DNA from 2 places in the Agromyces mangrovi (ex Wang et al. 2018) genome. Region 2 is predicted to be linked to the other one. Evidence: riboswitches for the same ligand, from Rfam matches in the RefSeq annotation. Region 2 holds a riboswitch; the other holds the start of a gene.
What was found. Region 2 has a riboswitch for glycine ahead of gcvT (glycine cleavage system aminomethyltransferase GcvT). Riboswitches for the same ligand answer to the same signal wherever they lie in the genome.
Positions count from the first base shown of each region.

Region 1: another riboswitch for glycine. It lies ahead of QUE38_RS04605 (L-serine ammonia-lyase); the one in region 2 lies ahead of gcvT (glycine cleavage system aminomethyltransferase GcvT).

Region 1 is NZ_AP027737.1:962,616-977,235, forward strand. Features, by position in the region: tRNA gene QUE38_RS04590 (tRNA-Glu) at 338-410, shown strand; tRNA gene QUE38_RS04595 (tRNA-Asp) at 442-515, shown strand; tRNA gene QUE38_RS04600 (tRNA-Phe) at 603-675, shown strand; gene QUE38_RS04605 (L-serine ammonia-lyase) at 757-2,109, opposite strand; glycine riboswitch at 2,255-2,338, opposite strand; glycine riboswitch at 2,342-2,440, opposite strand; gene QUE38_RS04610 (DNA/RNA non-specific endonuclease) at 2,500-3,327, opposite strand; gene QUE38_RS04615 (GTP pyrophosphokinase) at 3,342-4,169, opposite strand; gene QUE38_RS04620 (DMT family transporter) at 4,318-5,289, shown strand; gene QUE38_RS04625 (alpha/beta hydrolase) at 5,252-5,983, opposite strand; gene pip (prolyl aminopeptidase) at 5,980-6,957, opposite strand; gene QUE38_RS04635 (DUF427 domain-containing protein) at 7,027-7,521, shown strand; gene QUE38_RS04640 (malate dehydrogenase) at 7,562-8,569, shown strand; gene QUE38_RS04645 (HPP family protein) at 8,595-8,768, shown strand; gene QUE38_RS04650 (acyl-CoA dehydrogenase family protein) at 8,830-10,905, opposite strand; gene QUE38_RS04655 (hypothetical protein) at 11,065-11,295, opposite strand; gene QUE38_RS04660 (hypothetical protein) at 11,244-11,453, opposite strand; gene QUE38_RS04665 (hypothetical protein) at 11,465-11,899, opposite strand; gene recQ (DNA helicase RecQ) at 11,946-13,964, opposite strand; gene QUE38_RS04675 (copper resistance CopC family protein) at 14,056-14,620, opposite strand, start outside.
Region 2 is NZ_AP027737.1:401,618-416,237, forward strand. Features, by position in the region: gene QUE38_RS01870 (helix-turn-helix transcriptional regulator) at 1-64, shown strand, start outside; gene gcvP (aminomethyl-transferring glycine dehydrogenase) at 96-2,894, opposite strand; gene gcvH (glycine cleavage system protein GcvH) at 2,963-3,361, opposite strand; gene gcvT (glycine cleavage system aminomethyltransferase GcvT) at 3,457-4,605, opposite strand; glycine riboswitch at 4,658-4,749, opposite strand; glycine riboswitch at 4,751-4,837, opposite strand; gene QUE38_RS01890 (NUDIX hydrolase) at 4,999-5,772, shown strand; gene nadA (quinolinate synthase NadA) at 5,769-7,163, shown strand; gene nadB (L-aspartate oxidase) at 7,165-8,676, shown strand; gene nadC (carboxylating nicotinate-nucleotide diphosphorylase) at 8,673-9,536, shown strand; partial or broken gene QUE38_RS01910 (cysteine desulfurase family protein) at 9,533-10,677, shown strand; gene QUE38_RS01915 (hypothetical protein) at 10,674-10,847, shown strand; gene QUE38_RS01920 (DHA2 family efflux MFS transporter permease subunit) at 11,007-12,512, shown strand; gene QUE38_RS01925 (substrate-binding domain-containing protein) at 12,543-14,270, opposite strand; gene QUE38_RS01930 (nitroreductase family deazaflavin-dependent oxidoreductase) at 14,464-14,620, opposite strand, start outside.

The DNA.
Region 1 (14,620 bases), 560 kb from region 2:
GCGGCTCGTTCGCCGCGGTGCGACCCCCGTCGCATCCCCCGCCGTGTGGTGCATTGCTCCCCGCTCCCGCCGTCTGGCCGGTTGGTCACGTTCGTCACATCTGTCACATACGCAACATCAGCCACAGTAACAACGGACCGTGCGATCCTCGGTATTGACGGCCGACCTGATGCTCGGCCCCCGGACGAGGGACGTGTCGAGCGTGACGCTACCGACGCGCCCGCCGGCAGCCGGGAGCGTCTTCGGCACGTCGTGGGATCGGTTCCGACCTCGTTTTGGAATCTGGCGGAACTGCACGTATGCTTGGCTGTCGGCGGTCGTGCCCAGCACGACACCCGGCCCCATCGTTTAGCGGCCTAGGACACCGCCCTTTCACGGCGGCAGCACGGGTTCGAATCCCGTTGGGGTCACGCTGAACGAAGGATACAATTTCATACGCAAGGCCCTGTGGCGCAGTTGGTTAGCGTGCCGCCCTGTCACGGCGGAGGTCGCGGGTTCAAGTCCCGTCAGGGTCGCTTCGGTCATGGGCTCTCCTCGAGAGCCCATATCCGTATCGGGAGCATCTTCGGATGCCCCGGCCGACCGCATCCTCGGATGCACCAGGCTCTGTAGCTCAGTTGGTAGAGCGCACGACTGAAAATCGTGAGGTCACGGGATCGACGCCCGTCGGAGCCACCGAAGAGAAGCCCGGGTTCGCCCGGGCTTCTTCGCGTTTCCGGCTGCGTGTGCCCGGAGCATCCGCTCGCTGCGAGCCCCTCAGCACTCGATGACGTTCACGGCGAGGCCGCCGAGCGAGGTCTCCTTGTACTTGCGCTTCATGTCGGCACCGGTCTCGCGCATGGTCGCGATCGCCTGGTCGAGCGAGACGTGATGCGAGCCGTCGCCGTGCATCGCGATGCGGGCGGCGTTGATGGCCTTGCTGCTCGCGATGGCGTTGCGCTCGATGCAGGGGATCTGCACGAGCCCGCCGACCGGGTCGCAGGTGAGGCCCAGGTGGTGCTCGATGCCGATCTCGGCCGCGTTCTCGACCTGCTCGGGCGTGCCGCCGAGGAGCGCGCACAGGCCGGCCGCGGCCATCGAGCACGCCGAGCCGACCTCGCCCTGGCAGCCGACCTCGGCGCCCGAGATGGAGGCGTTGCGCTTGCACAGGATGCCGATCGCCGCCGCGGTCAGCAGGAACCGCACGACCGCGTCGTCGTCGAGCTCGCGCACGAACCGGTCGGCGTAGTGCAGCACGGCCGGCACGATGCCCGCCGCGCCGTTCGTGGGGGCGGTGACGACGCGGCCGCCGGCGGCGTTCTCCTCGTTCACCGCGAGCGCGTAGAGGTTCACCCAGTCCATGGCGCGCATGGCGTCGCCGTCGTCCGCCGTGGCGTCGAGCTTCCGGAACAGGCCCGGGGCGCGGCGACGCACGCGCAGCGATCCCGGCAGCAGCTCGTCGTCGCTCGTGCAGCCGTTCTCGACGCACTCGCGCATGACCCGCCAGATGCGCAGCAATTCGGTGCGCGTCTCCGTCTCGGGCCGCCACGCGGCCTCGTTCGCGAGCATGACGCCGGCGATGTCGATCCGTTCGCGGCGGCAGTGGTCGAGCAGCTCGGCCGCACTCGCGAACGGGAAGGGCAGGACCGGGACCTGCTCGAAGACGGCCGGATGCCCGTTCAGGTCGTCCGCCACGAATCCGCCGCCGACCGAGTAGTACGTCGCCGTGCGCACGCTCGCGCCGCGCGCGTCGAACGCCTCGAACGTCATGCCGTTCGGGTGGCCTGGCAGGCGCTTTCGCAGGTGGAGCACGACGTCCTCGGCCGGGTGGAACGGGATCTCGCGGATGTCGCCGAGGCGGAGCGCGCCCTCCTCGGCGACGCGGGCCACGCGTGCACCGACGTCCGAGGTGTCGACCGTCTCCGGGTGCTCGCCGAGCAGGCCAAGGACGACCGCGGCATCCGACCCGTGCCCCTTGCCCGTCGCGCCGAGCGACCCGTACAGCTCGACCCGCACCCGGCCCACGTCGCCGAGGCGCCCGTCGGCAGCGAGCGCGTCGACGAACCGGCGCGCTGCGCGCATGGGCCCGACCGTGTGCGACGACGACGGGCCGATGCCGATCGAGAACATGTCGAGGGCGCTCAGCACGGTGCGCACCCGGCGATGAGGGGTGCGGATGCCCGTGGCATCCGCTCGGGTGCTGTGCACGTGGTGCAGGTCATCGGAACTCCCAGGTCGTGGTCGGCGCGTGCCGACGTCGGGTGGTTCCTCCCCGCTCTGTCGACGACCTGAGAGATTCGTGCGGCTCGCGCCGCCTTGCCCCGTCGGTGAGCCGGCCGCGGCCTGCTGCTTTCCAGAGTTCCCTGTCGTGACGGTGCGGGTGCCTGAGAGATTCCCGGGGAGGGACTTGCTCCTACGGCGCCGCCCGGCGGACCCGGGCGAGCTCTCCCGCCACGATGCGGGTGTTCAGTTGCTGGTCGTCACGCTAACACGGCGTGCCGCCGGTGCCCGGGCCGCTGCTCATGCGAGCACGACATCGTCGAACGACTCGAGGCGGATGCGGCGGGGCCGGAGTGCCTGCGCGCCGAGCACGTCGGCCGCCACGAGGTCGCCGAGGTCGACCCCCGCCACCGCGGCCACGTCGGCGACCGGCACCTGGAACGTGCGGAACGGGCCGAGCGGCGGCACCACGTCGCCGACGAGGCCCATCCGCCGCGCGAGCTCGTCGGCGTTCAGCTGCGGCGTCTGGTCGAGCAGGAAGGCCGCCGAGACGAGCGCCTCGCCCGAGACCCAGGCGACGACCTTCCAGAACGACAGCGGCACGCGGATGCCCCGGTACTCCGGGTCGGTCCGGCGCAGCACCGGCGCGGTGAACACGCTGATGCGGGCATCCGTCGCCTCGGCGAAGGCGAGCACGTGGTCCTCGAGGCCGAGCCAGAGCTCGCGCGACTGGTTGAAGCCGCTCGCCTGCGGGGCCGCGTTCGGGTAGGTGAACGTGTCGGCGTTCGCCTGCGCGGCGACCTCGGGCGCGCCCCAGACCGGGTCGCGCCGGCGCACGAGGTGACCACGGTCCAAGTCGTTGCGCAGGTACACCTCGGGGCCGGCCTGCGCCGACGCGGGCACGCGGTCGTCGAGCCGCCAGTCGTCGTCGCGGGGCAGGTCCAGCAGCAACGAGCCGTCGACGTTCACGCCCGTCACGGCGGCGAACCGGCGCACGGTGTCGAGCAGCACGCTGAAGTGCGTCGAGTCGAGCACGACGTGCCGCCCCGGCGGGGCATCCGTCACGTGCGGCAGCGGCACGGCGGTACCGAGGAAGCCCTCGTCGTAGCCCGCGCCGATCTCCCCCATCGCCCGCGCCCGCCTCAGACCCGTCGGGTGCGCAGCCGGTAGTCGTGCAGCGCGCGCACCGCGTGGTCGCCCGGCTGCACGTCGGCGAGCGCCTGGCCCGCGGCATCCGGCACCGGCTCCTCGGGCACGACCTGGGCGACCGCGCCCGTCGCACCCGAGCCGTGCACCTCGTGGTGCAGCCGCTCCATGTCGGCGTCGAGCTGCGCGGCCGTCACCGCGGCCTGCTTGAGCCCGTCGAGCAGCTCGGCGGGCACCTGCGCGTCGTACTTGTAGTAGATCTTGTGCTCGAGGCTGGCCCAGAAATCCATCGCGATGGTGCGGAACTGCACCTCGACCAGCACCGGCACGATGCCGTCGGAGAGGAAGATGGGCACCTCGATGATGGCGTGCAGGCTCTGGTAGCCGTTGTCCTTGGGCTCGGCGATGTAGTCCTTCACGCGCACGACCCGCACGTCGGACTGGCTGGTCAGCACGTCGAAGACGCGGTACACGTCGGAGACGAAGCTGCACGTCACGCGCACGCCGGCGATGTCGGTGATCTGCTCGCGGATGGCCTCGAAGCTCGGCTCGACGCCCTTGCGCTGTATCTTCTCGACGATCGAGTCGGCCGACTTCAGCCGGCTCGAGATGTGCTCGATCGGGTTGCCGCGGTCGGAGGCGGCGAAGTCCTCGCGCAGGATCGACAGCTTCGTGACGATCTCGTCGATGCCGAACTTGTAGCGCTGGAGGAAGCGCACGAACTCGTCCTGCAGCGCGCGCAGGGCCTGGAGCCCCTGGTCGTCGACGCCGTCGAACGCGGCTGCGGCACTGTCGAGGTCGGGTCCCGGGGTCGTTGGGGTCACGCGACGAACCTACGGGGGCTGTCTCTGGATCCGCTGTGCACACGCGATGAACCGTCGTGATAGGGCGACGGATGCCCCTGGGCCGGCCCGCGACCACGAGCCCGTCACACGCGCAGGCGCCCGCCCCGCGCGTGCGAGACTGAGCGCCATGCGTGCAGTCCTCGCCGTGCTCGCGGCGGCCGTGTGCTTCGGCACCACCGGCACGGCGCAGGCCCTCGGGCCGGAGGCCGATCCGCTCTCGCTGGGCGCGGCCCGCATCCTCATCGGCGGCGGCGCACTCGCGCTGATCGCCCTCGTGCTGGCCCGCCGCCGGCCGCGCGACCACGACGCGCTCGTGCCCGAGATGCCCGTACTCGACGGCGCGCCCACCGGTTCCGCGCCGACGACCGACGCGCGCCGCGCGCGCCTCGTCTCGGCGGCCATCGTCGTCGCCGGCGCCATCGGCGTGCTCGCCTACCAGCCCGCGTTCTTCGCGGGCACCGAGCGCAACGGCGTCGCGGTCGGCACGGTCGTGGCCCTCGGCTCGGCCCCCGTGCTCACGGGGCTGCTCGAGTGGGCGTTCCGCGGACACCGGCCGTCGGGCCACTGGGCGCTCTCGACCGTCGTGGCGACCGCGGGCATCGCGACCCTCGGACTCGCGAGCGGCGACGCCGAGCACGCGATCGACCCGCTCGGCCTCGCCGCCTCGCTCGGCGCGGGGCTGTCGTATGCGGTCTACGCGCTCGCGAGCAAGGGCCTGCTCGAGCGGAACTGGTCGGGGTCGGGAGCGATGGGCGCGATCTTCGGGTCGGCCGCGGTGGTGAGCCTGCCGCTGCTGCTCGCGACGGATGCCTCGTGGCTCGCCACTCCCGACGGGCTCGTGATGGGCCTCTGGCTGGGCCTCGTCACCACGACCCTCGCGTACCTGCTCTTCGCGGCCGGCCTCCGGCACCTCACCGCCGCGACCGTCTCGACGCTCACGCTCGCCGAGCCGCTGACGGCGACCCTGCTCGGGTTGTTCGTGCTCGGCGAGCGACTGCCCGTGGGCGCCGCGATCGGGCTCGCGGTGCTCGCCGCGGGGCTCACGATCCTGGCGCTGCCGGTCAGGCGCCGAGCAGTGCGGCCTCCAGCGCCGCGGTGATCGCTTCGAGCGACTCGTCGCGCGGCATCGTCGACTCGCCGTCGCCCGGCTGCACACCGTAGTCGCCGAAGTCGGCGTGGTTGGCGCCCTCGAGCTCGACGAACACCGCGTCGTCGGGCAGGAGGTGGGCATTGCCGGTGACGTCGTCGGGCGTGGTCAGCCCGTCGTTCGAGCCACTGATGCTGAGCACCTCGAGGCCCGAGTCGGCCAGGTCGTTCGCGCAGTAGCTGCCGAAGAGCACGAGCCCCGAGGCATCCGATTCGGGGTCGCCTGCGAGCATGCAGGCGCGCACGCCGCCGAGCGAGTGCCCGCCGACCCACCACTCGTCGACGTCCGGCGCCGCCGCCGTGAACGCGTCGAGGCTGCGGAAGTCGAAGAAGGCGAGGTTCAGGGTCGGCTTCGTGATGACGACCGTGGCGCCGGCGTCCACGACGCCGGAGAGCACGCGCAGGTAGGCGTACGGGTCGACCTTCGCGCCGGGGATGAACACCAGCCCGGTGCCCGATCCGCCGTCGACCGGCTGCATGACGACCGAGTCGGGCGTCGAGGTGATCTCGATCGCGGGGTCGCGCCACGCCTCGAGCGCAGCCTCGCGCTCGCCCTGGAAGACGGTCTGTGTCCACATCACGAACCCCAGCACGAGCAGCAGGAGCACCGCGACCGCCGCGGCGATCCAGCCGAGCGCACGCCTCATCCGCGGTGCTCGCCGGGTGCGCGCGCGAAACGGTCGGTGGCCTCGATCATCGCGTCCAGGATGCCCGGCTCGTCGAACGCGTGGCCGGCGTCGGGGATGATGCGGAGGTCGGCCTCGGGCCACGCGAGGTGGAGGTCCCACGCCGTCATCACCGGGGTGCAGATGTCGTAGCGTCCCTGCACGATGACGGCGGGAATGCTGCGCAGGCGCTCGGCGTCGCGGATGAGCTGCCCCTCCTCCCACCAGCCGCCGTGGCGGAAGTAGTGGTTCTCGATGCGCGCGAACGCCGTGGCGTACTCGGGCTCGGTGAACTTCGCGATGGTCTCCTGCTGCGGCAGCAGCGTGATGGTCGACGACTCCCACCGCGACCAGGCGATCGCCGCGGGCTGGTGCACCGACGGGTTCGGGTCGTCGAGGAGGCGCCCGTAGGCGGCGATCATGCGGTGCCGCTCGCGCTCGGGCACCTGCTCGACGAAGTCCTCCCAGAGATCGGGGAAGATCGCCGACGCCCCGCCCTCGTAGAACCACTCGAGCTCGGATCTCCGCAGCGTGAACACGCCCCGCAGCACGATCTCGGTCACGCGGTCGGGGTGCGTCTCGCAGTACGCGAGGGCGAGCGCGCTGCCCCACGACCCGCCGAGCACCTGCCAGCGGTCGATGCCGAGATGCTCGCGCAGCTTCTCGATGTCGGCGACCAGGTGCCAGGTCGTGTTGACGCTGAGGTCGGCTTCGGGCTCGCTCGCGTGCGGGATGCTGAGGCCGCAGCCGCGCTGGTCGAACAGCACGATGCGGTAGCGCTCGGGGTCGAACAGGCGCCGGTGCGCCGGGCTCGTGCCCCCGCCGGGCCCGCCGTGCAGGAACACCACGGGCTTGCCGTCGCGGTTGCCGGACACCTCCCAGTAGATGTGCTGTCCGTCCCCCACGTCGAGCATGCCGGTCTCGAGCGGCTCGATCTCCGGATACATCTCGCGCATGCTTCACGATATCCGCCGATCGGATGCGGCATGCGGCCGCCGTCCAGCGAGTCGTCGTACGTTCGGGCCATGCGACCCACCCGCGACACCCCCGAACCCGGCCAGGAGTCCGTCTGGGACTACCCACGACCGCCCGCGATCGACGCCTCCGGCGAGCGCGTCGAGATCGTGCTCGGCGGCGTGACCGTGGTCTCGACGCGCGACACGATTCGCGTGCTCGAGACGAGCCATCCGCCGACCTACTACCTGCCGATCGCGGCCTTCGCAGCGGGGGCGCTGCGACCCGCGGCGGGCAGCTCCTACTGCGAGTTCAAGGGCGGCGCACGCTACTTCGACGTGCTCGGCGGCGACGCGGTGGCCGAGCGGGCCGCGTGGAACTACCCGACGCCGACACCGGGATTCGAGGTGCTCGCCGACCGGGTCGCGGTGTACCCCGGCCGCATGGACGCGTGCACCGTCGACGGCGAGCTCGTGCGCCCGCAGCCCGGCGGCTTCTACGGCGGCTGGATCACCGATCGGGTCGCCGGCCCGTTCAAGGGCGCGCCCGGCACCATGGGCTGGTGAGGGCACCGGGCGTTCACCGGGCGGATGTAGGCTCGCGCACATGAGCGGCACACCGGTCACGATCACGATCACCGGCGCCGGGGGGCAGATCGGCTACGCACTGCTCTTCCGCATCGCCTCGGGCGCGATGCTCGGCCCCGACACGCGCGTGCGGCTGCGGCTGCTCGAGATCCCGCAGGGGCTCGGCGCGGCCGAGGGCGCGGCGCTCGAACTGCAGGACGGCGCCTTCCCGCTCCTCGACTCGGTCGACGTGACGGATGACGCGGGCCGCGCGTTCGACGGCGCGAATCTGGGGCTGCTGGTCGGCGCCCGCCCGCGCGGGCCCGGCATGGAGCGCGCCGACCTGCTCGAGGCGAACGGCGGCATCTTCGGCCCGCAGGGCGCGGCCATCAACGCCGGCGCCGCCGACGACGTGCGCATCGTCGTCGTCGGAAACCCGGCGAACACCAACGCGCTCATCGCCGCCGCGCACGCGCCCGACGTGCCCCGCGACCGCTTCACCGCGCTCACCCGGCTCGACCACAACCGCGCGCTCGGGCAGCTCTCCGAGGCGCTCGACGCACCGGTCGCCGACATCTCGCGCGTGGCGATCTGGGGCAACCACTCGGCGTCGCAGTTCCCCGACGTGTCCCACGCGACCGTGCGCGGGCGCCCGGTGCCCGAGGTGCTCGACGAGCAGATGGGCGCGGATGCCGCGCGCACCTGGCTCTCGGACGTGTTCATCCCGCGCGTTGCCCAGCGCGGCGCCGAGATCATCCGGGTGCGCGGGTCGAGCTCGGTGGCATCCGCCGCCTCGGCCACCATCGACCACGTGCGCGACTGGGTGCACGGCACCGACGGTGCGTGGACGAGCGCGGCCGTCGTCTCGACGGGCGAGTACGGCGTGCCCGAGGGGCTCGTCTGCTCGTACCCCGTGACCGCCGCCGACGGCACCTGGCACGTCGTGCCAGGGCTCGAGCCCGACCCGTTCGCCGCCCAACGCATCGCCGCGTCGGTCGAGGAGCTCGTGGCCGAGCGCGATGCGGTGCGGGCCCTCGGCCTGCTCTGAACGACCGCTCGTCTAGGCTCGTCGCGTGGCCACGCAACCCTCCCCCGCAGCACGACGCAAGCAGATGATCGCCGGCATCGTCGTCGGGTTGATCGTCGGCGTCGTGATCAGCCTCGTGAGCGGGTTCTGGCTGTGGCTCGCCGCCGGCGCGGCCGTGGGGCTCGCGAGCGGTGCGCTGCTGAAGCCCCCGGCCCAGTAGTCCGCGAACGGCGAGGGCCGACCCGCTCGGCGGCTCGGCCCTGCGTACGTGCCAGACGGCGCTACTTCTTCGACTTCTCCGGCACCGGCGCGGTGCCAGACGCGCGCTGCGCCTCGAAGTAGGCGCGCGCCTCGTCCTGCCGCTTCGCCTCGGCACCGGTCGCGATGCTCGCGCGCAGGTGCTCGGGCTCGAAGCCGAACGCGTCGACCAGGTCGAGCGCGTGCGGGCGCAGGCGCGCGATCAGGCGGTCGACGTAGGCCGTGACGGCCTGGGCGCGCTGCGGCGAGAGGCGGCCGTGGATGAGGTACCACGACATGTGCTTCTCGAGCAGCCCGAGGCCGAACAGGTCGCGCAGCCAGGTCAGCACCTGCTTCGTGCCCTCGTGCTCGGTCTGCTCGAGGCCGCGCGTGAACGCCTCCCACTGCAGCAGCTCGGCGTGCGCGCGCGCCGCCTCGATGAGCTCGTTCTGGTTCGCGTTGAACAGCGCCGCCGACTCGACCTTCGAGAGCTTGCGCGCGTCGCGCAGGCGACCGGCGATCTCCTCGACCATGGTCTCGACGCGGTCGGTGAGCAGGCCGCGCTGCGTGTCGGGGTCGCGCAGGTCCTTGACCGAGCGGGCGGTCGAGCCGAAGTCGCTCACGGTCTGGGCGATGCGGCGCAGGCCGCTGCCGTGGAGCGCGCGGTCGGCCGCCTGCGACACCACGTAGCGTGCCAGCGCCCCGGCGTCGGCACCCGCGAACTTCTTCGAGTAGTCGGTGAGCAGGCGCTTGGCGACCAGCTGCAGCAGCACGTTGTTGTCGCCCTCGAACGTGACGTAGATGTCGAGGTCCTGGCGCAGGCCGACGAGGCGGTTCTCGGCGAGGAAGCCGGCGCCGCCGCAGGCCTCGCGCGCCTCCTGCAGGGTGTCGAGCGCGTGCCAGGTCGACAGCGGCTTGAGCGCCGCGGCGAGGGTCTCGAGGTCCTGGCGGTCCTCGTCGGTGTCGGCCTTGCCGCTGAACACCGCGTCGAACTTCACGAGGAACTCGTCGTGCGCGAAGACCTGCGCGTACGTGGTCGCGAGACGCGGCAGCAGGCGGCGCTGGTGCCGCCCGTAATCGAGGAGCACCTCCTCCTCGGTGTCGCTCGCCGCGTTGAACTGGCGACGCTCGCTGCCGTAGCGGATCGCGATCGCGAGGGCCATGGCCGACGCGGTCGTGGCGGCGCCGTCGAGCGAGACGCGTCCCTGCACGAGCGTGCCGAGCATGGTGAAGAAGCGGCGGCCCGGGCTCTCGATCGGGCTGGAGTACGTGCCGTCGGCCGCCACGTCGCCGTAGCGGTTCAGCAGGTTCACGCGCGGCACGCGCACGCCCGAGAAGTGCAGGCGCCCGTTGTCGATGCCGTTGAGGCCGCCCTTCAGGCCGTCGTCCTCGCCGCCGATGCCGTCGAGGAACGCGCCCTCGTCGTCGCGCAGGTGCACGTAGAACGCGTGCACGCCGTGGTTCACGCCCTTCGTGACGAGCTGCGCGAACACGACCGCGTCCTTGCCGTGCAGCGCCGCGTTGCCGAGGTAGTCCTTCCACGCGCCGCGGAACGGCGTGTCGATGACGAACTCCTCGGTGTCGGGGTCGTAGGTCGCGGTCGTGGCGATGGAGGCGACGTCGGAGCCGTGCCCGGTCTCGGTCATCGCGAACGCGCCCGGCACGTCGAGGGTCATGATGCCCGGCAGGAACGTCTCGTGGTGGTACTCCGTGCCGAGGTGCAGCACCGCCGCACCGAACAGGCCCCACTGCACGCCCGACTTGATCTGCAGGCTCGGGTCGGCGAGCACGAGCTCCTCGAACGCGGCGATGTTGCCGCCCGCGTCCTCCTGGCCGCCGAGCGACTTCGGGAACGCCCGATTCACGTGCCCGTTCGCGACGAGGTAGTGCAGCTGTCCGAGCACCCGCTCGCGGTGCTCCGCCATCGACTGCCCGTCGATGCGCTGCACCTCGGGGCGCTTCGCGACCTCGCGCGACGAGAGGCGGATGTCGGCCCAGGTGCCGAGGAGCTGCCGGCCGAGCGCGGCGATGTCGATGCTCGGCTCGGGCTGGGTCGCATCCTCACGCTGCTCGATCGTGGGCTGCGCGTCGGTGTCGGGGCGAACGGCGGTGTCTGCCATGCGATGTCCTCTCTGCACGGATATTCGAGCATCACGGTAGGTCTCTCACAATCAACCGCCAACCGACCTGTGCAGATGCCACAATCGGGCGACGCGTCGGGCGCCGCGTCGATTGTGCGCTCCCCACATGCGCCACCGGCAGGCGGGTGGCCGCGGGCCTCAGCGCCGGAAGTACGCGTTCGCCTTCGGCGAGAACAGCAGCGCGAGGATCAGCACGCCGAACGCGATGCTGAAGTACTCGGCGATGGCGGTCGGCGTCGCCACGATGACCCACACCGACCCCGCGATGGAGAGCACCTCGACGATCGTGACCACGATGCGGGCGACCCGGCTGCCGCTCAACAGGCCCGCCGCGACCGCGATCGCCACGACGCCGATGATGATCGACACGATCGCGACGGTCGTGAGCGCCGCTCCCCGCCGGCGGCCTCGGCCAGGTCGGGGTCGGTGCCGAAGAGCAGCACGAGCGCGCCCGCGAGCACGTCGAAGAAGCCGCCGATCCAGGTGAGGATGGCGACGAACGTGACGCCGCCGGGTCGCCTGGCCACGGTGCCCACGCTCAGTCGACGGTCGGCTCGGCGGGCGCGAGGCCGCGGAAGTAGCGGTTCGAGTCGGGCATCCAGAGCAGGGTGATCGCCGCGATCGCCACGAGCGCGCTGAGGATCTCGCCGGCGACGCCCGCGGGGTTCATGACGCCGATCACGATCGACGCCATGGCGCTCAGCACCTCGAGCACGGTCACCGCGATGCGCGAGACGGGGTTGCCGCGCAGCAGCCCGATCGCGGCGACGATCACGATGACGCCGAGGAGCAGCGAGACGGTGGATGCCGCGATCAGCGCCCCGGTGCCGCCGAACTGGTCCGCGAACTCGGGGTCGGAGGCGGCGGTGAACAGCAGGATCGCCGCGAGGATGTCGATCGCGGCGCCGATCCAGACGAGGAACGCCACGATGGTGACGCCCAGCGGTCGCTTCGGTCCGAACTGCTCTGCCATGTGCGCTCCCCCGTCGCGTGCTCTCGGGGCGATCCTAGCGACCCGCTCAGGCGGCGGCCACGACCTTCAACAGGGCTTCGCCGTACGACTCCCGCTTCTTGGCCCCGATGCCGGTGATGCCGTCGAGCTCGGCGATGGTGCCGGGGCGCGCCTGCGCGACCGCGCGCAGCGTCGCGTCGCCGAACACGATGTAGGCCGGCACGCCCTGGGTGCGGGCCTCCTCGGCGCGCCAGGCGCGCAGCGCCTCGAAGAGCTCGACCTGTGCCGGCTCGAGGTCGGCTGCCGCGGGCGCGGCGGCGCGCGAGCGCCGGGCGGGACGGTCGGGCTCGGTGCGCAGCGAGACCGTGCGCGCGCCCGAGAGCACGTCGGCCGAGGCATCCGTCAGCCCCAGCGTGCCGTACTCGCCCTGGGCCGCGACGAGGCCCTGCGCGAGCAGCTGGCGCACGACACCGCGCCACTGCTGGTCGCCGAGGTCGTCGCCGATGCCGTAGGTGGCGAGCTTTTCGTGGCCGTACTGGCGCACGCGCGCGGTGTCGTTGCCGCGGAGGATGTCGATGAGGTGCCCCGCGCCGAAGCGCTGGCGCCGCTCGCGCTCGAGGCGCACGATCGTCGAGAGCAGCTTCTGCGCGGGCACCGTGCCGTCCCACGACTCCGGCGGGTTCAGGCACGTGTCGCAGTTGCCGCACGGAGTGCTCTGCTCGCCGAAGTAGCCGAGCAGGTTCTGGCGGCGGCACGAGACGGTCTCGCAGAGCGCGAGCATCGCGTCGAGGTGCTGCTGCATGCGTCGGCGGTGGGCGAGGTCGCCCGGGCTCTCGTCGATCATGCGCCGCTGCTGCACGACGTCCTGCAGGCCGTACGCGAGCCACGCCGTCGCGGGCTCGCCGTCGCGGCCGGCACGGCCGGTCTCCTGGTAGTACCCCTCGACCGACTTCGGCAGGTCGACGTGGGCGACGAAGCGCACGTCGGGCTTGTCGATGCCCATGCCGAACGCGATGGTCGCGACGACCACGACGCCGTCCTCCTGCTGGAACCGCCGCTGCGTCTCGGCGCGCTGCTCGGGCGGCAGCCCCGCGTGGTACGGCAGTGCGCGCACGCCGTGCTGCTCGAGGTACGCGGCGAGCTTCTCGGTGCTGGCGCGCGAGAGCGCGTAGACGATGCCCGAGACCGGGGCGCCCGTGGCATCGACGCCCTCGCGGCGGATGAAGTCGAGCAGCTGCTGCCGCACCTGCTGCTTCGACTCGATGCGGTACTGGATGTTCGGCCGGTCGAAGCTCGACACGAAGTGCCGCGCCTCGCCGAGCGAGAGCCGCTCGGTGAGCTCGCGGTGCGTGGCCTCGGTGGCCGTCGCGGTGAGCGCGATGCGCGGCACGTCGGGCCAGTGCTCGGCGAGCTCGGCGAGGGCCAGGTAGTCGGGGCGGAAGTCGTGGCCCCACTGCGACACGCAGTGCGCCTCGTCGATGGCGAACAGCGCGATGGTGCCCTGCTCGAGCAGGCGCTTCGCGGCTTCCGTGTTCAGCCGCTCGGGCGCGATGTAGAGCAGGTCGAGCTCGCCCGCGCGGTACGCGCGCTCGACCTCGCGCCGCTCGTCGGGCGACTGCGAGGAGTTGAGGTACGCGGCGCGCACGCCGTTGCGCACGAGCGCGTCGACCTGATCGTGCATGAGCGCGATGAGGGGCGACACCACGACGCCCGTGCCGGGCCGGAGGAGCGCGGGCACCTGGTAGCAGAGGCTCTTGCCCGCACCCGTCGGCATGAGCACGACGGCGTCGCCGCCGCCCGCCACGTGGGCGATGACCTCGGCCTGGTGGCCGCGGAACTCGTCGTACCCGAAGACGGCGTGCAGCGCCTCGATCGCGTCGTCGAAGCGTGCGGGCGCGGTGGCCGAGACCGGGGCGGGGGCGGGCACGGATGCCGCGGGCCCGGCGGGCTGCGCGAACCCGCCGCCGCCCGGCACGGCCGTCTCCCACGCGAGCTCGGGCGGGGGCGACTCGCCGTCCTCGGGCGGAGGGACGGCGTCGGGGTCCCACCAGTCGTCGTCGGGTTCCGGCGCGGAGTTCCAGGTCACCCGACGAGCCTAACGAGGCCCGGCGACGGGCGGGCGATCGCGTCGAACGATCACCCGCACCGTCGCTGGGCAACGTGTGGAGGAGTCGGCGTCAGTCGGGCTTCCGGCGGGTCAGCAGCAGCGTCACGCCGACGGCTGCGCCGATCGCGAGCACGGCACCGCCGATCCAGAGCGCCTCCTCGGGCACGAGCGGTGCGCCCTCGTCGGAGGCCGACTCGGAGGCATCCGTCTCCTCATCGGCGTTCGACGTGCCGCACACGAAGTCGGCGTCGCTGCCCGTGCCGAGCTCGACGCCCGCGGCGGGCGCCCAGGTGAACCCGAACTCGCCCGAGATGGGGTGCCCGTCGGTCGAGACGGCCTGCCAGGCCACCTCGTAGGCGCCCGGCTCGCCGAGGAGCGCCTCGAGCTCGACACTCGCGCCGACGACGGTGCCGCAGCCGTCGCCGTAGTGCAGCCCATCCGGTCCGACCACCTGCACGATGCCCCCGTTGCCGAGGTCGAGCAGGTCGTCGTTCGTGGTGATCGAGATCGTGCCCGGCTGCTCGGTCACGGTCGAGTCGGGCTCGGGGTTCCACGCGACCGGGAAGTTGTGTGCGGCCGCGGGCATCGCCGGAAGCAGGGCCAGGGCGAGCGCCGCGGCCGCGCCGAGCAGGCCG
Region 2 (14,620 bases):
CGGAGTGGGGTCTCGCACGGAGGCGGCGGCGGTCGCCTCCGCCGCTCGGGCGAGCCGGGACTGAGCCGGCCCGCCCCGCGGCATCCGCTCGGCCCCTACGCGAACGCCTCCACGGGCGGGCACGCGCAGACGAGGTTGCGGTCGCCGTAGGCCTGGTCGACGCGGCGCACCGGCGGCCAGTACTTCGTGCGCACGAGCGAGTGCACCGGGAAGACGGCCTGCTCGCGCGTGTACGGGTGGGTCCACTCGCCGACCGCGATCGACTCGGCCGTGTGCGGGGCGTTGCGCAGCGGGTTGTCGTCGGCGGGGAACTCGCCGCGGCCCACCGCGTCGGCCTCGGCCTTGATCGCGATCATCGCCTCGACGAAGCGCTCGAGCTCCGCGAGGTCCTCCGACTCGGTCGGCTCGACCATGAGCGTGCCCGCGACCGGGAACGACATGGTCGGCGCGTGGAAGCCGTAGTCGATGAGGCGCTTCGCCACGTCGTCGACCGTGACGCCGGTCGCCTGGGTGAGCGGGCGCACGTCGATGATGCACTCGTGCGCGACCAGCCCGTTGTTGCCCGTGTAGAGCACCGGGTAGTGGTCGCGCAGGCGCTCGGCGACGTAGTTCGCGGCGAGCACCGCGGCGGCCGTCGCCTCGCGCAGCCCCTCGGAGCCCATCATGCGGATGTAGGCCCACGAGATCGGCAGGATCGATGGGCTGCCGTACGGCGCCGCCGACACCGGGCCGCCGCCGTGCACGAGCTCGCGGTGGTCGGCGCGCTGCGCCATCGGGTGGCCGGGCAGGTACGGCGCGAGGTGCGCCTTCGCCGCGACCGGGCCGACGCCGGGGCCGCCGCCGCCGTGCGGGATGCAGAACGTCTTGTGCAGGTTGAGGTGCGACACGTCGCCGCCGAAGTCGCCGAACCGTGCCGTGCCGAGCAGCGCGTTGAGGTTCGCGCCGTCGACGTAGACCTGGCCGCCTGCGTCGTGCACAGCCTGCGTGATGTCCATCACGTCGTGCTCGTAGACGCCGTGCGTCGACGGGTAGGTGATCATGAGCGCGGCGATCTCGGCCGCGTTGGCGTCGATCTTCTGGCGCAGGTCGTCGAGGTCGACGTTGCCGCGGTCGTCGCAGGCCACGACCACCACGCGCATGCCGGCGAGCACGGCGGATGCCGCGTTGGTGCCGTGCGCGCTCTGCGGGATGAGGCACACCGTGCGCTCCGCCTCGCCGTTCGCACGGTGGTAGCCGCGGATCGCGAGCAGGCCCGCGAGCTCGCCCTGGCTGCCCGCGTTCGGCTGCAGCGACACGGTGTCGTACCCGGTCACCTCGGCGAGCCACGACTCGAGCTGCTCGATCAGCGCGAGCGAGCCGACCACGTCGGCCTCGGGGGCGAACGGATGCAGGTTCGCGAACTCCGGCCAGGTGACGGCCTGCATCTCGGTGGCCGCGTTCAGCTTCATGGTGCACGAACCGAGCGGGATCATGCCGCGGTCGAGCGCGTAATCGCGGTCGCCGAGGAGCTTCAGGTACCGCATCATCGCCGTCTCGGAGTGGTGCGTGTTGAACACCGGGTGCTCGAGGTAGGCGGTGGTGCGCTCGAGTGCAGCCGGGATCGCGGTGCCCTCCAGCGCGATCGAACCGCGCTCCTCGGGCCCGCCGAAGGCGCGCGTCACGAGGTGCAGCTCGTCGAACGTGGTGGTCTCGTCGACCGAGACCTGCACGGTCGCCTCGTCGGCGGCCCACAGGTGCACGCCCAGCTCGCGGGCGCGCTCGACCACTCGGTCGGCGGTGCCCGGCACGACCACGCGGATCGTGTCGAAGTAGGCGTCGTGCACGACCGTCTGGCCGAGGTCGGCGAGCAAGTCGGCGAGCAGGTGCCCCATTCCCGCGGTGCGGGCCGCGATCGCTCGCAGGCCGCGCGGGCCGTGGTACACCGCGTACATCGACGCCATCACGGCCAGCAGCACCTGCGCAGTGCAGATGTTCGACGTCGCCTTCTCGCGACGGATGTGCTGCTCGCGCGCCTGGAGGCTGAGCCGGTAGGCCGGATGCCCCGCGGCATCCTGCGACACCCCCACGAGTCGCCCGGGCAGCTGGCGCTCGAGCCCCTTCCGCACGGCCATGTAGCCCGCGTGCGGACCGCCGAAGCCCATCGGAACGCCGAAGCGCTGCGAGGTGCCGACCGCGACATCGGCGCCGAGCTCGCCGGGCGGGGTGACGAGCGTCATCGCGAGCAGGTCGGCTGCGGCGACGGCGATGCCGCCGCCCGCGTGCACGGCCTCGAACACGGCCGTCGGGTCCCAGATGCGGCCGGACGCACCGGGGTACTGCACGAACGCGCCGAAGCACTCCCCCAGCTCGGACGGGTCGGTGTCGGCAAGCGGCAGCTCGGCGAGCTCGATGCCCACGGCCTCGGCGCGCGAGCGCAGCAGCGCGAGCGTCTGCGGCAGCGCGTCGGCGTCGACCACGAAGCGGCTCGTCTTCGCCTTCGATGCGCGGCGGGCCAGCAGCATCCCCTCGACCACCGCCGTGCCCTCGTCGAGCATCGACGCGTTGGCCGTGTCGAGCCCGGTGAGGTCGGCGACCATGGTCTGGAAGTTCAGCATCGCCTCGAGGCGGCCCTGCGAGATCTCCGGCTGGTACGGCGTGTACGCGGTGTACCAGGACGGGTTCTCGAGCACGTTGCGCTGGATCACGGCCGGGGTGATCGTGCCGAAGTAGCCGAGGCCGATCATCGACGTGCGCACGGTGTTCTCGTCGGCGAGCGCCCGCAGCTCGGCGAGCGCCCGCAGCTCGGTCGCCGCCTCGGGGATCGACGAGGAGATGACCTCGCGCATCTGGATCGCACTCGGAACGGCCGCGTCGACGAGCGCGTCGAGCGAGTCGTAGCCGAGGGTCGCCAGCATGAGGCGCTGGTCGTCGCGGGTGGTGCCGATGTGCCGGCGCCCGAAGGCGTCGAGGTCGTACGTGTCGCTCACTCGCCCGTGACCTCGCGGTACTGCTCGAGGCTCAGCAGGTCGCCGGGGATCTCCGCGACCGTGACCTTGATCAGCCATCCGTCGCCGAACGGGTCGCTGTTGAGCAGCTCGGGCTCGGAGACCGCACGCTCGTTGACCTCGGTGACCGTGCCGTCGACCGGCGAGATCAGCTCGCCCACCGACTTGGTCGACTCGATCTCGCCCACGACCTCGCCCGCGGCGACGGCCGTGCCGACCTCGGGCAGCTCGAGGAAGACCACGTCGCCGAGCTTGTCGGCCGCGTAGGCGGTGATGCCCACCACCACACCGCCGGCGTCGACGCCCTCGGCGGGGTCCTCGTCGATCAGCACCCACTCGTGGTCGCTGGTGTACTTCAGGTCGTTCAGGTCGGTCATGGGGTTCCCCTCGGGTGATGGTTCGCGGTGCTCGTGCGGTGCGGTGCGGTGCGGTTCGTGGTGGCTGGCGATGGCGGATGCCGGTGGGCGACGCCTTACTTCTCGCGGCGGTAGAACGGCAGGTCGACGACGGATGCGGCGATGCGCGTGCCGCGCACGTCGACGTACAGGGTGGTGCCCGTCGCCGCGTGGCGCGGGGCCACGTAGGCCATGGCGATCGGGTGGCCGAGCGTGGGCGACAGCGCGCCGCTCGTGATCACGCCGACCTCGGAGGCATCCGCCCCATCGCCGTCGAAGAGCGCGTACCCCGCGCGGCCCGCGCGGCGGCCCTCGCTCGCGAGTCCGACCAGCACCGGGGCATCCGCCGCCGGCCCCTCCTCGCTCGCGGCGCGGCCGACGAAGTCGACCTCCTTGCCGAGCGCGACGACGCGGCCGAGCCCCGCCTGGGCCGGGAAGGTGTCGCGCGTGAGCTCGTGGCCGTACAGCGGCATGCCCGCCTCGAGGCGCAGCGTGTCGCGGCTCGCGAGGCCCGCGGGCACGAGGCCGTGCGGTTCGCCCGTCTCTGCGAGCGCCTCCCAGAGGGCGGGCGCCTGGTCGGGCGAGACGTAGAGCTCGAAGCCGTCCTCGCCCGTGTAGCCGGTGCGGGCGACGAGCACGGGCTGCTCGGCGTACTCGGCCGCGACCGCGCGGTAGTACTTCATGCCCGTGACGGCATGCACGAAGTCGTCGTGGTCGTTGCCGTCGCCCTGGATGCCGAAGCCGGGCGTGTTCGTGAGGATCTCGAGGGCCTTCGGCCCCTGCACGGCGATGAGCGCCATGTCGTCGGACTCGTCGAACACCTCGCAGTCGAACGGCGCGGTGCGGGCGCGCAGTTCGTCGGCGACGTGCTCGGCGTTGGCCGCATTGGCGACGACGAGGTAGCGGTCGGCACCCGTGCGGTAGACGACGAGGTCGTCGATCACGCCGCCGTGGCGGGCGAGCAGCAGGGTGTACTTCGCCTGGCCCTCGACGCTGGCCGAGAGCTTCCCGGCGAGCGCGTAGTCGAGCGCGCGGTCGGCCTCGGGGCCGACGACCACGATCTCGCCCATATGCGAGAGGTCGAACAGGCCGGCTGCGGTGCGCACCGCCCTGTGCTCGGCGAGGTCCGACGAGTAGCGCACGGGCATCTGCCAGCCCGCGAAGTCGGTGAAGGTCGCGCCGGCGGCGCGGTGGATCGCATCGAGGGGGCTCAGGCGTTCGGTCATGGAGTTCTCCTGTCGTCGCACGGCGCGCGCGGCATGCTGCCGCGGTCGAGAACTCCCCTCTGTCATGTGCCTGAGAGTTTCACGGCCCCGTGGGGTCGCTTTCACCGTGGGCGGGATGCTCATGGCATCCGCTTTTCAGAGCGGCCTGCTCGCTGCGGTCTGTGACCTGAGAGATTGGCGGGGAGGCTTGCTCCTTCGGTGCCGGCCCAGCCGGCTCTCCCGCAACGCGTCGATGGCCCGATATGCGATTGTGCGCACAGCCTACCAACCGAACCCGCGAATCCCCCGCACGCATCTCGCGTGGTCGCGGGCGCGGGCGGTTTGGTGTTCGGGTCAGGGTGACACTAAGATGGCTGGAGCTTCGAGTCAGAGTGACACTTAGGGGTGGGGCGGATGCCGCTGGAGCCTGCGCGCACGCACGACGCACGCCTCGCCGTGTCGACGGTGATCTTCGCGCTGCGCCGCGACGAGGCATCCGGCCTGCCCTCGCTCTGGATCCCCCTCGTGCGCCGCACGCGCGATCCGTACCTCGACGACTGGGCACTGCCCGGCGGCTGGCTGCCCGACGACGAGGAGCTGTCGGATGCCGCGGCCAGGACGCTCGGCGAGACCACCGGCCTCTCCCCCAAGTACCTCGAACAGCTCTACACGTTCGGCGCGCTCGGGCGCTCGCCCGGCGGCCGTGTCGTGTCGGTCGTGTACTGGGCGCTCGTGCAGTCGGACGAGGCCGAGCGCGCCACGACCGACGAGAACGTGCGCTGGTGCGCCGCCGACTCGCTCGGTCGCCTCGCCTTCGACCACAACCGCATCGTCGAGTACGCGCTCTGGCGCCTCCGCACGAAGATGGAGTACGCGCGCATCGCGCACGCGTTCCTCGGCGACACCTTCACCCTCGCGCAGCTGCGCGAGGTGCACGAGGCCGTGCTGCAGCGTCGGCTCGACCCCGCCAACTTCCGTCGCACGATGGAAGCGTCCGGCACGCTCGTCGACACCGGCGAGCGCCTGTCGGGCACCCCGCACCGGCCGCCGAAGCTCTACCGCTACGACGCCTCGATCGACCTGGCCGACGCCGGGCCGCTCGCCAGAACCCGCGCGCTCGGCAACGGCGCGCACCCCGATCGGGACGCAACCGACCCGATCCTGCCCCACCCGAGGATGAGAGCATGACCATCGCAACGCCCCCCGCCCGCGACGAGGCACAGGTCCGTCGCGCGGCATCCGTCGACCGCAGCATCCGGCTCATCCAGACCGGCGCGACGACCGGCGAGACCTGCACGCCCGAGCTCGCGAAGGGCCCCTGGGAGTTCGACCGCGGGCCGATCGGCTACGGCCCCGGGTCCTCGATGGGCGACGTGATCCCGACCGGCTCGCCCCGCCAGGGCGACCTGCCGGAGTCGTACCGCACCGCGTCGCAGGACGAGCTGCACGAGCGCATCGAAGCCGCGAAGGCCACGCTCGGCGACCGCGTCGTCGTGCTCGGCCACTTCTACCAGCGCGACGAGGTCGTGCGGCACGCCGACTTCGTGGGCGACTCGTTCCAGCTCGCGAACGCCGCCAAGGCGAAGCCCGAGGCCGAGGCGATCGTGTTCTGCGGCGTGCACTTCATGGCCGAGACCGCCGACATGCTCTCGGGCGCCCACCAGGACGTCATTCTGCCGAACCTCGCCGCCGGCTGCTCGATGGCCGACATGGCCGACCTCGACTCCGTCATGGAGTGCTGGGAGGAGCTCGAAGAGGTCTACGGCACCGAGCCCGACGCCGACGGCCGCGTGCCGGTCATCCCGGTCACGTACATGAACTCGTCGGCGGCGCTCAAGGGCTTCTGCGGCGAGCGCGGCGGCATCGTCTGCACCTCGTCGAACGCCGAGACGGTGCTCGAGTGGGCGTTCGAGCGCGGGCAGCGCGTGCTGTTCTTCCCCGACCAGCACCTCGGCCGCAACACGGCGAAGGCGATGGGCGTGCCGCTCGAGCAGATGCCGATGTGGAACCCGCGCAAGCCGCTCGGCGGCTCGACCGAGGACGAGCTGCAGGATGCCCGGGTCATCCTCTGGCACGGCTTCTGCTCGGTGCACAAGCGCTTCACCGTCGACCAGATCGAGACCGCGCGCGCGGAGCACCCGGGCGTGCAGGTGATCGTGCACCCCGAGTGCCCGATGCCGGTCGTCGACTCGGCCGACGGCTACGGCTCGACCGACTTCATCGTGAAGGCGATCCAGGCGGCGCCGGCCGGCTCGAGCTTCGCCATCGGCACCGAGATCAACCTCGTGCAGCGCCTCGCCGCCGAGCACCCCGAGCACGAGATCTTCTGCCTCGACCCCGTGGTGTGCCCGTGCTCGACGATGTACCGCATCCACCCGGGCTACCTGGCGTGGGTGCTCGAGGAGCTCGTCGAGGGGCGCACGGTGAACCCCATCACGGTGCCCGACGAGGTGGCGGGCCACGCGCGGGTGGCACTCGAGCGGATGCTGGCGGCCAAGCCGCCCGCCGGCGCCGTCGCGAAGGCGGGCACGCGCGTCTCCGACGCCATCGCGGCGCCCACCCCCGGCGCACGGGGCTGACATGGCCGCCGTCGTGGTCGTCGGCAGCGGGCTCGCGGGCCTGCTCGCGGCCGTGCGCGCCGCCGACGCGGGGCACCGCGTGACCGTGGTCACCAAGGGCCCGCTCGACGAGGGCAGCACGCGCTACGCGCAGGGCGGCATCGCCGCCGCGCTGTTCGCCGACGACTCGGTCGACGCGCACGTGCTCGACACGCTGCGCGCGGGCGCCGGGCACTGCGACCCCGCCGCCGTGCGCGTGCTGTGCGAGGAGGGGCCGGCGCGCGTGCGCGACCTGATCCGGTTCGGCGCCCGGTTCGACCGCGACGAGTCCGGGCTGGCACGCGGGCTCGAGGCGGCGCACTCGCGTGCGCGCGTGGTGCACGCGGGCGGCGACGCGACCGGCGCGGAGCTCATGCGGGCGCTCGTGGCGACCGTGCGATCGCGCGCCGTCGAGCTGGTCGAGCACGCGATGCTCGCCGACGTGCTCACCTGCCGGGGCCGCGCCTGCGGCGTACGCCTCCTGATCGACGGCCAGCTCGTCGACCGCCCGGCCGACGCCGTGGTGCTCGCCACGGGCGGCACCGGGCAGCTCTTCGGCCGCACCACGAACCCCGCGGTCGCGACCGGCGACGGCGTGGCCGCGGCGTGGCGGGCGGGCGCCCGGGTCGCCGACCTCGAGTTCACGCAGTTCCATCCGACCGCGCTCGCGACCCCTGGCGCCCCGCTGATCTCCGAGGCCGTGCGCGGCGAGGGGGCGGTGCTGCGGGATGCCTCCGGCGAGCGCTTCATGCCGTCGCGGCATCCGCTCGCCGAGCTCGCGCCGCGCGACGTCGTGGCCCGCGAGGTCGCCGCGGCCATGCGACGCCATGACGCCGCACCCGCGTACCTGGACGCGACCGCGCTCGGCGGCGCGTTCCTCGCCCGGCGCTTCCCCGGCATCTATGCGGCAACGCGCGCAGCCGGGTTCGACTGGTCGCGCGAGCCCGTGCCGGTCACGCCCGCCGCGCACTACGCGATGGGCGGCATCGCGACCGACCTCTGGGGGCGCACGAGCGTGCCCGGCCTCTTCGCGGTCGGCGAGTGCGCGCGCACCGGCGTGCACGGCGCCAACCGCCTCGCATCGAACTCGCTGCTCGAGGCGGCCGTGTTCGCCGATCGCGCCGCGCGGGTGCTCGACGCGCCGTTCCCGGCCGCGCACGGGGTCGTGCGCGCGCGGCAGGACGCCCCGGGCCCAGCCCTCGCCACCCGCGCTGCCGGCGAGCCGTTCTCTCGCGCTGCGCTCCAGGACCTGATGTGGACCCGTGCGGGCCTCGAGCGCTCGGGCGACGGCCTGGCCGAGGCATCCGCCCGGCTCGACGAGTGGACCGCCGACCCGGCGCCCACCGTCTCAGCCATCGAGGATGCGAACCTGCTGCTGCTCGCCCGCCTCACGGTCGACGCCGCGCTCGCCCGCCGCGAGTCGCGCGGCGCGCACCACCGACTCGACCACCCCGACCGCGATCCCGCGCTCGGCGCGCTCCCGGAGGCCGCATGACCGCCCTCACGCCCGCACAGCTCGACCGCATCGTGCAGGCCGCGCTCGACGAGGACGCCCCGTGGGGCGACCTCACCTCCGAGACGCTCATCCCCGCCACGGCGCAGGCGCGCGCCGACCTCGTCGCCCGCGAGCCCGGCGTGATGAGCGGCGCCGCGGTCTTCGCGGCCGCGTTCCGCCTCGTCGACCCGCGCATCGCGGTCGAGCAGGTCGTGCCCGACGGCGACCGCTTCGCCGCGGGCGACCGGCTCGCGAGCGTCGCCGGCCCGGCGCGGGCGGTGCTGCGCGCCGAGCGCATCGGCCTGAACTTCACCCAGCGCATGTCGGGCATCGCGACCCTCACCGCGAGCTACGTCGACGCCGTCGCCGGCACCCGGGCGCGCATCGTCGACACCCGCAAGACCACGCCGGGCCTGCGCGTGCTCGAGCGGCAGGCGGTGCGCGACGGCGGAGGCCGCAACCACCGGTTCTCGCTGTCGGACGCGGTCATGGCGAAGGACAACCACCTCGCCGTGCTCACGGCCGACGGCACGAGCGTGACCGATGCCCTGCTGGCGGTACGCGAGCGGATGCCCCACACGGCGCACCTCGAGGTCGAGGTCGACCGCCTCGACCAGGTCGAGGACGTGCTCGCGGCGGGCGTCGACACGATCATGCTCGACAACTTCTCGCTCGACGACCTGCGCGCGGGCGTCGCGCTCGTGGACGGGCGCGCGGTCGTCGAGGCGAGCGGCGGAGTGAACCTCGACACGGTGAGCGCGATCGCGGCGACGGGTGTCGACGTCATCTCGGTCGGCGCGCTCACGCACAGCGTGCGCTCGCTCGACCTCGGTCTCGACGTGGTGGTCGGCGGGCCGTGATCTACCTCGACCACGCCGCCACGACCCCGGTGCGCCGCGAGGCGCTCGAGGCGATGTGGCCGTACCTGACCGGCGAGTTCGGCAATCCATCGAGCCACCACCGCGTGGGCGAGGCCGCGGCGGCGGCCCTGGCCGACGCACGCGCCGCGGTCGCGCGGGTGCTCGGCTGCCGCCCCGGCGAGGTCACCTTCACGTCGGGCGGCACCGAGGCCGACAACCTCGCGGTCAAGGGCATCGCGCTCGGCGCTCCGCGCGGACGGCACGTGGTCACCACTCCCATCGAGCACGAGGCCGTGCTCGAGTCGGTCGACTTCCTCGCGCGCGTGCACGGCTTCGAGGTCACCATGCTGGCGGTCGACGCGGGCGGCCGGGTCTCCCCGACCAGCTCGCCGAGGTGCTGCGCGATGACACGACGCTCGTGAGCGTGCAGCTGGCGAACAACGAGATCGGCACGGTGCAGCCCGTCGCCGAACTCGCGGCCGTCGCGCACGCGCGCGGCGTGCCGATGCACACCGACGCCGTGCAGGCGGCCGGCTGGCTGCCGCTCGACCTCGGCGCGCTCGGCGTCGACGCGCTCTCGCTCTCGGGCCACAAGGTCGGCGCGCCGAAGGGCTCCGGCGTGCTCGCGGCGAGGGGGCGGATGCCACTGGAGCCCGTGCTCCACGGCGGCGGCCAGGAGCGGGGCCGGCGCTCGGGCACCGAGAACGTGGCCGGCGCCGTCGCGCTCGCGACCGCGTTGCGTCTCGCGGAGGACGAGCGGGAGGAGGCTGCGGCACGCGTCGCCGCCGCCCGCGACGCGCTCGTCGCGCGCGTGCTCGCTGACGTGCCGTCCGCACGCCTCACGGGCGACGCCGAGCACCGGCTGCCCGGCACGGCATCGTTCGTGTTCCCCGGAACGAGCGGCGAGGCGGTGCTGCTCGAGCTCGAGCAGCGCGGTGTCGTGGGCTCGAGCGGGTCGGCCTGCGCGGCCGGCAGCGACGAGCCGTCGCACGTGCTGACCGCGATCGGGCTGCCGGCCGAGATCGCGCAGACCGCCGTGCGGTTCACGCTCGGGCGGGACGCGGACGCCGAGGACGTTGCCGCTGCGGCGGCATCCGTCGCTTCGGCCGTGTCGGCGGTGGGCGGTATCGTGTCGGCATGAGCGATTCGACTCCGACCACCGGCGACGACCAGCGCGACGCCGAGGCCCGCGCCGCACACGAGCGCGAGGTCGAGGAGCGCCTCACCGACGAGCTCGCCCCCGAGGAGCAGCTCCTCAAGGGCTGGCTGCCCGAGGCGTCGCCGACCGACGGGCCCGCGCCGGCCCCGTAGCCCCTTCCCGCGGCCGCTCGGCCGTACGCACGCTGCGCGACGACGCGCGCCGTTCGTCCCATTCCGGGAATAGCCGTCCGCTCTCGACGGTTGCCCGGCTGTATTCGCTTCGCCGACCCCGGACCCGGCCGTGCCCGGTCCGCAGTGAGGAACCACCCCGTGACCGACCGCTCCACCCGACTCGACCCTGCCGCAGGGACCGGCTCCACGCCGACGGCGGACGCGGTTCGGGCCGCGCGCGACTCGCGCGTCATCTGGCTGCTGCTCGCGGCCTCGTTCGTCGTGATCCTCAACGAGACGATCATGGGCGTCGCGATCCCGCACCTGCAGACCGACCTCGGCATCACGGTGCAGGCGGCGCAGTGGCTGACCACGGCGTTCATGCTGACCATGGCCGTGGTGATCCCGATCACCGGGTTCCTGCTGCAGCGCTTCCACACCCGGCCGGTGTTCATCGCCGCGATGAGCCTGTTCTCGACCGGCACGCTGATCGCGGCCCTGGCCCCCGGCTACGAGGTGCTGCTCGGCGCCCGCGTGGTGCAGGCGACCGGCACCGCGATCATGATGCCGCTGCTCATGACCACGCTCATGACCCTCGTCGCTCCGAAGGACCGCGGTCGCATCATGGGCCGCGTCTCGACCGTCATCTCGGTCGCGCCGGCGATCGGCCCGACCATCTCGGGCCTCATCCTCAGCTACCTCTCGTGGCGGTGGATGTTCTGGATCGTGCTGCCGATCGCGGTGGCGATGCTGCTCATCGGCATCCGCCGGGTCGAGAACGTGACCGAGCCGCGCGTCGTGCCGATCGACGTGTTCTCGGTCGTGCTCTCGGCGTTCGGGTTCGGCGGCATCGTGTTCGGCCTCAGCCAGATCGGCGGCGCGGCCGAGTCCGGCGGCGAGGCCGGCGGCAACGCGACCACCATGTGGATCTCGCTCGCGGTCGGCGCGGTGGGCCTCGCGGCCTTCATCCTGCGCCAGGTGATCCTGCAGCGGAGCGACCGGGCCCTGCTCGACCTGCGCACGTTCCGCTCGCGCAACTTCTCGATCTCGATCGGCCTGATGGCGATCATGATGCTGACCCTGTTCGGCACGATCATCCTGCTCCCGATCTACATGCAGAGCGTGATCGGCTTCGATGCGCTGCTCGCCGGGCTCCTGCTGCTGCCGGGCGGGCTCGTCATGGGCCTCGCGGCGCCGACCGTCGGGCGCCTGTTCGACCGGTACGGCCCGACCGTGCTGCTCGTGCCGGGCAGCGTGATCGTGAGCGCCGTGCTCTGGTTCCTGGCGCTCTTCGCGACCGAGACGACCCCCGCCTGGGTGGTGCTCGCCGCGCACGTGACGCTGAGCCTCGGCCTCGCGTTCATGTTCACGCCGTTGTTCACTGCGGCGCTCGCGTCGGTCGAGCCGAAGCTCTACTCGCACGGCAGCGCGATCGTCGGCACGGTGCAGCAGGTCGCCGGGGCCGCCGGCACCGCCTTGTTCGTGACGGTGATGGCGGCGCAGAACGCTGCCCTGCAGGCGCCTGCGGTGACGGATGCCGCCGCGGCGGCCGGCGGCGTGCGCGCCGCGTTCCTCGTGGGCGCCGTGCTCTCGCTGTTCGCGATCGTCGGTTCAGCGCTGGTGCGTCGCCCGGCGGACATGCCGGCGGGCGTCGTCGGGCACTGAGCGGGCGCCCGACGCGGCCCGGCTCGCGGCTCAGCCGCAGTCGGGTCGGCAGGTGCGCTGCGAGAGCGCGGTGACGAGCACGTCGCCGAGGTCCTCGGGTTCGGTCGCCGAGTAGGCGGCACCGCCGGTGGCGTTGGCGATGCGGGTCATCGCCTCGAAGTCGGTGTCGGGTCCGAACCCGATCATGATCACCGGAACGGGCTGCAGCGGATCCTGCAGCTCCTCGAGCTCGGCGAGCAGCGTGTCGAGGTCGATGCCGTTCGCGTCCTCGTTGCGACCGTCGGTGATGAGCAGCACGGAGTTGACGCGTTCGGGGTCGTAGGTCTCGGTCACGCGCTGCACCGCGGCGAGCGTGGTGTCGTATAGGCCGGTCGCACCGCCCAGTCGCTCGGGCAGCGAGGCGATGATGCCCGCGATCTGCTGCAGGTGCGCGGCGTCGGCGAGCGGACCGATCGGGGCGAGCTCCTCGTAGTCGAGGTCGCCGTTGCGGGCGGTCGAGAACGCCCAGACGCCCATCTGCACCTCGCCCGAGAACTTCTGCATGGCGCCGAGTGCGGCCTGCTGGAAGATGTCGATGCGGCGCAGCCCGTTGCCGGCCGGGTCGAGCATCGACCCGGAGACGTCGATGACGGCGAGCATGCGGCCGCGGAGCGTCAGCACGCCCCACTGGCGCAGCAGCGCGACCTGGTCGGCGCCCGCGGGCGCCGCGAAGGTCGCCACCGGCTCGGCCACGACGCCCGGGGCGTCGAGCTCGCCGGAGCCGTCTGCCGTGCGGAACCCGTGCGCGGCGAGCACGTCGGCCGCGTCGGAGATGGCCCGTTCGAGGTCGGTCAGCAGTTCGGCGCGCGTCGGCGGGGTCCACGCGTCCGGATCCGCCTGATCGGCGTCGGCCGCCGCGTCCTCGGTCGTGTCGGCGGCATCCGACTCGGCATCGTCGGACCCGTCGGCCGCCGCGGGCAGCCGGACGAACGGATACGTCATCGCGGGCGTGCCCTCGGCCGGGTACACGGCGACGAGCTGCTCCATCGGCTCGTCGGCGTTGTAGTCGGCCACGGCCTGCTCGGTGACGATGGCCATGGTCGGCTCGGCGGCTGCGACCGTGGCTCCGAAGGCGGCATCCGTCGACGCCGGGATGGTCTTGCCGAGCTCGATCATCGCGCCGGCGAGCTGGGTCGGGTCGTCGGGGTCGGCGATGCCGGCCAGGGATGCGAGGGCCGCGAGGCTCGACGCCGAACCCTCGGGGTCGGGCAGCAGCATCCGCGTGCCGCCGGTGAACAGCGTGCCCCACCCCGGCGCCGCCTCGCCGAGCGACGCCGCCTGCTCGGCCGGCGTCGCGAAGACGACGGGGGTGGATGCCACGTCGAGGCCCACCGACACGGCCGGCGCGGGCCTGCCGAGCGAGGTCGCCGTCGCCGTCATGCGGTCGACCCACGCACCCGAGCTCGGGATCCACACGTCAGCGGGGTCTCCCGTGCCGGTGGCCACGACCGCCGCCGTGTCGGCCGACTCCTGAGCGCGCACGGTCGTAAGTGCACACCCATCGGATGCCTCGTCGAACGTCTCGGCGACAGCCGAGACGACCGGGGCGATGGTCGGGTCCGCGACGATGACGAGCTCGGTCGGCTCGTCGCATCCGTCGGGCTCGGCGGCGAACATCGAGCCGCTGAGCAGCGGGTCGAGCATGCCCGTCGCCCACGCGGCACCCGCCCCGCCGACGAAGAGGAGCGCGACGAGAGCTGCGGTGATCCCCACGAGCATCGGTCGGCGTGGTTGCTTCGCCGGCGCAACGCTGTGACGGCCCACGCTCACTCCAATGCCCACCGGGCACTGCGGCGGCACCGGTGACTCGTTCGCTTCGTTCGGGTCCGCGCCTGGGGGGCACGGATTCCAACAGTGTAGGCGACTCTCCGAGCGCCGGAACTGGAGCTCCCCTACAAGGGTGGAGAGATCCTCAGCGCCGCTCGCGCTCGGCGAGCCGGAGGCGCACGATCGGGATCTCGGGGTCGTCCTCCCCCGTGGCATCCCGCATCATCTGCTGCAGCGCCGCCCACGCCTTCGGATACCGCTCCGCATAGCGGGCCAGCACCTCGGCACCACCCTCCGCGTCG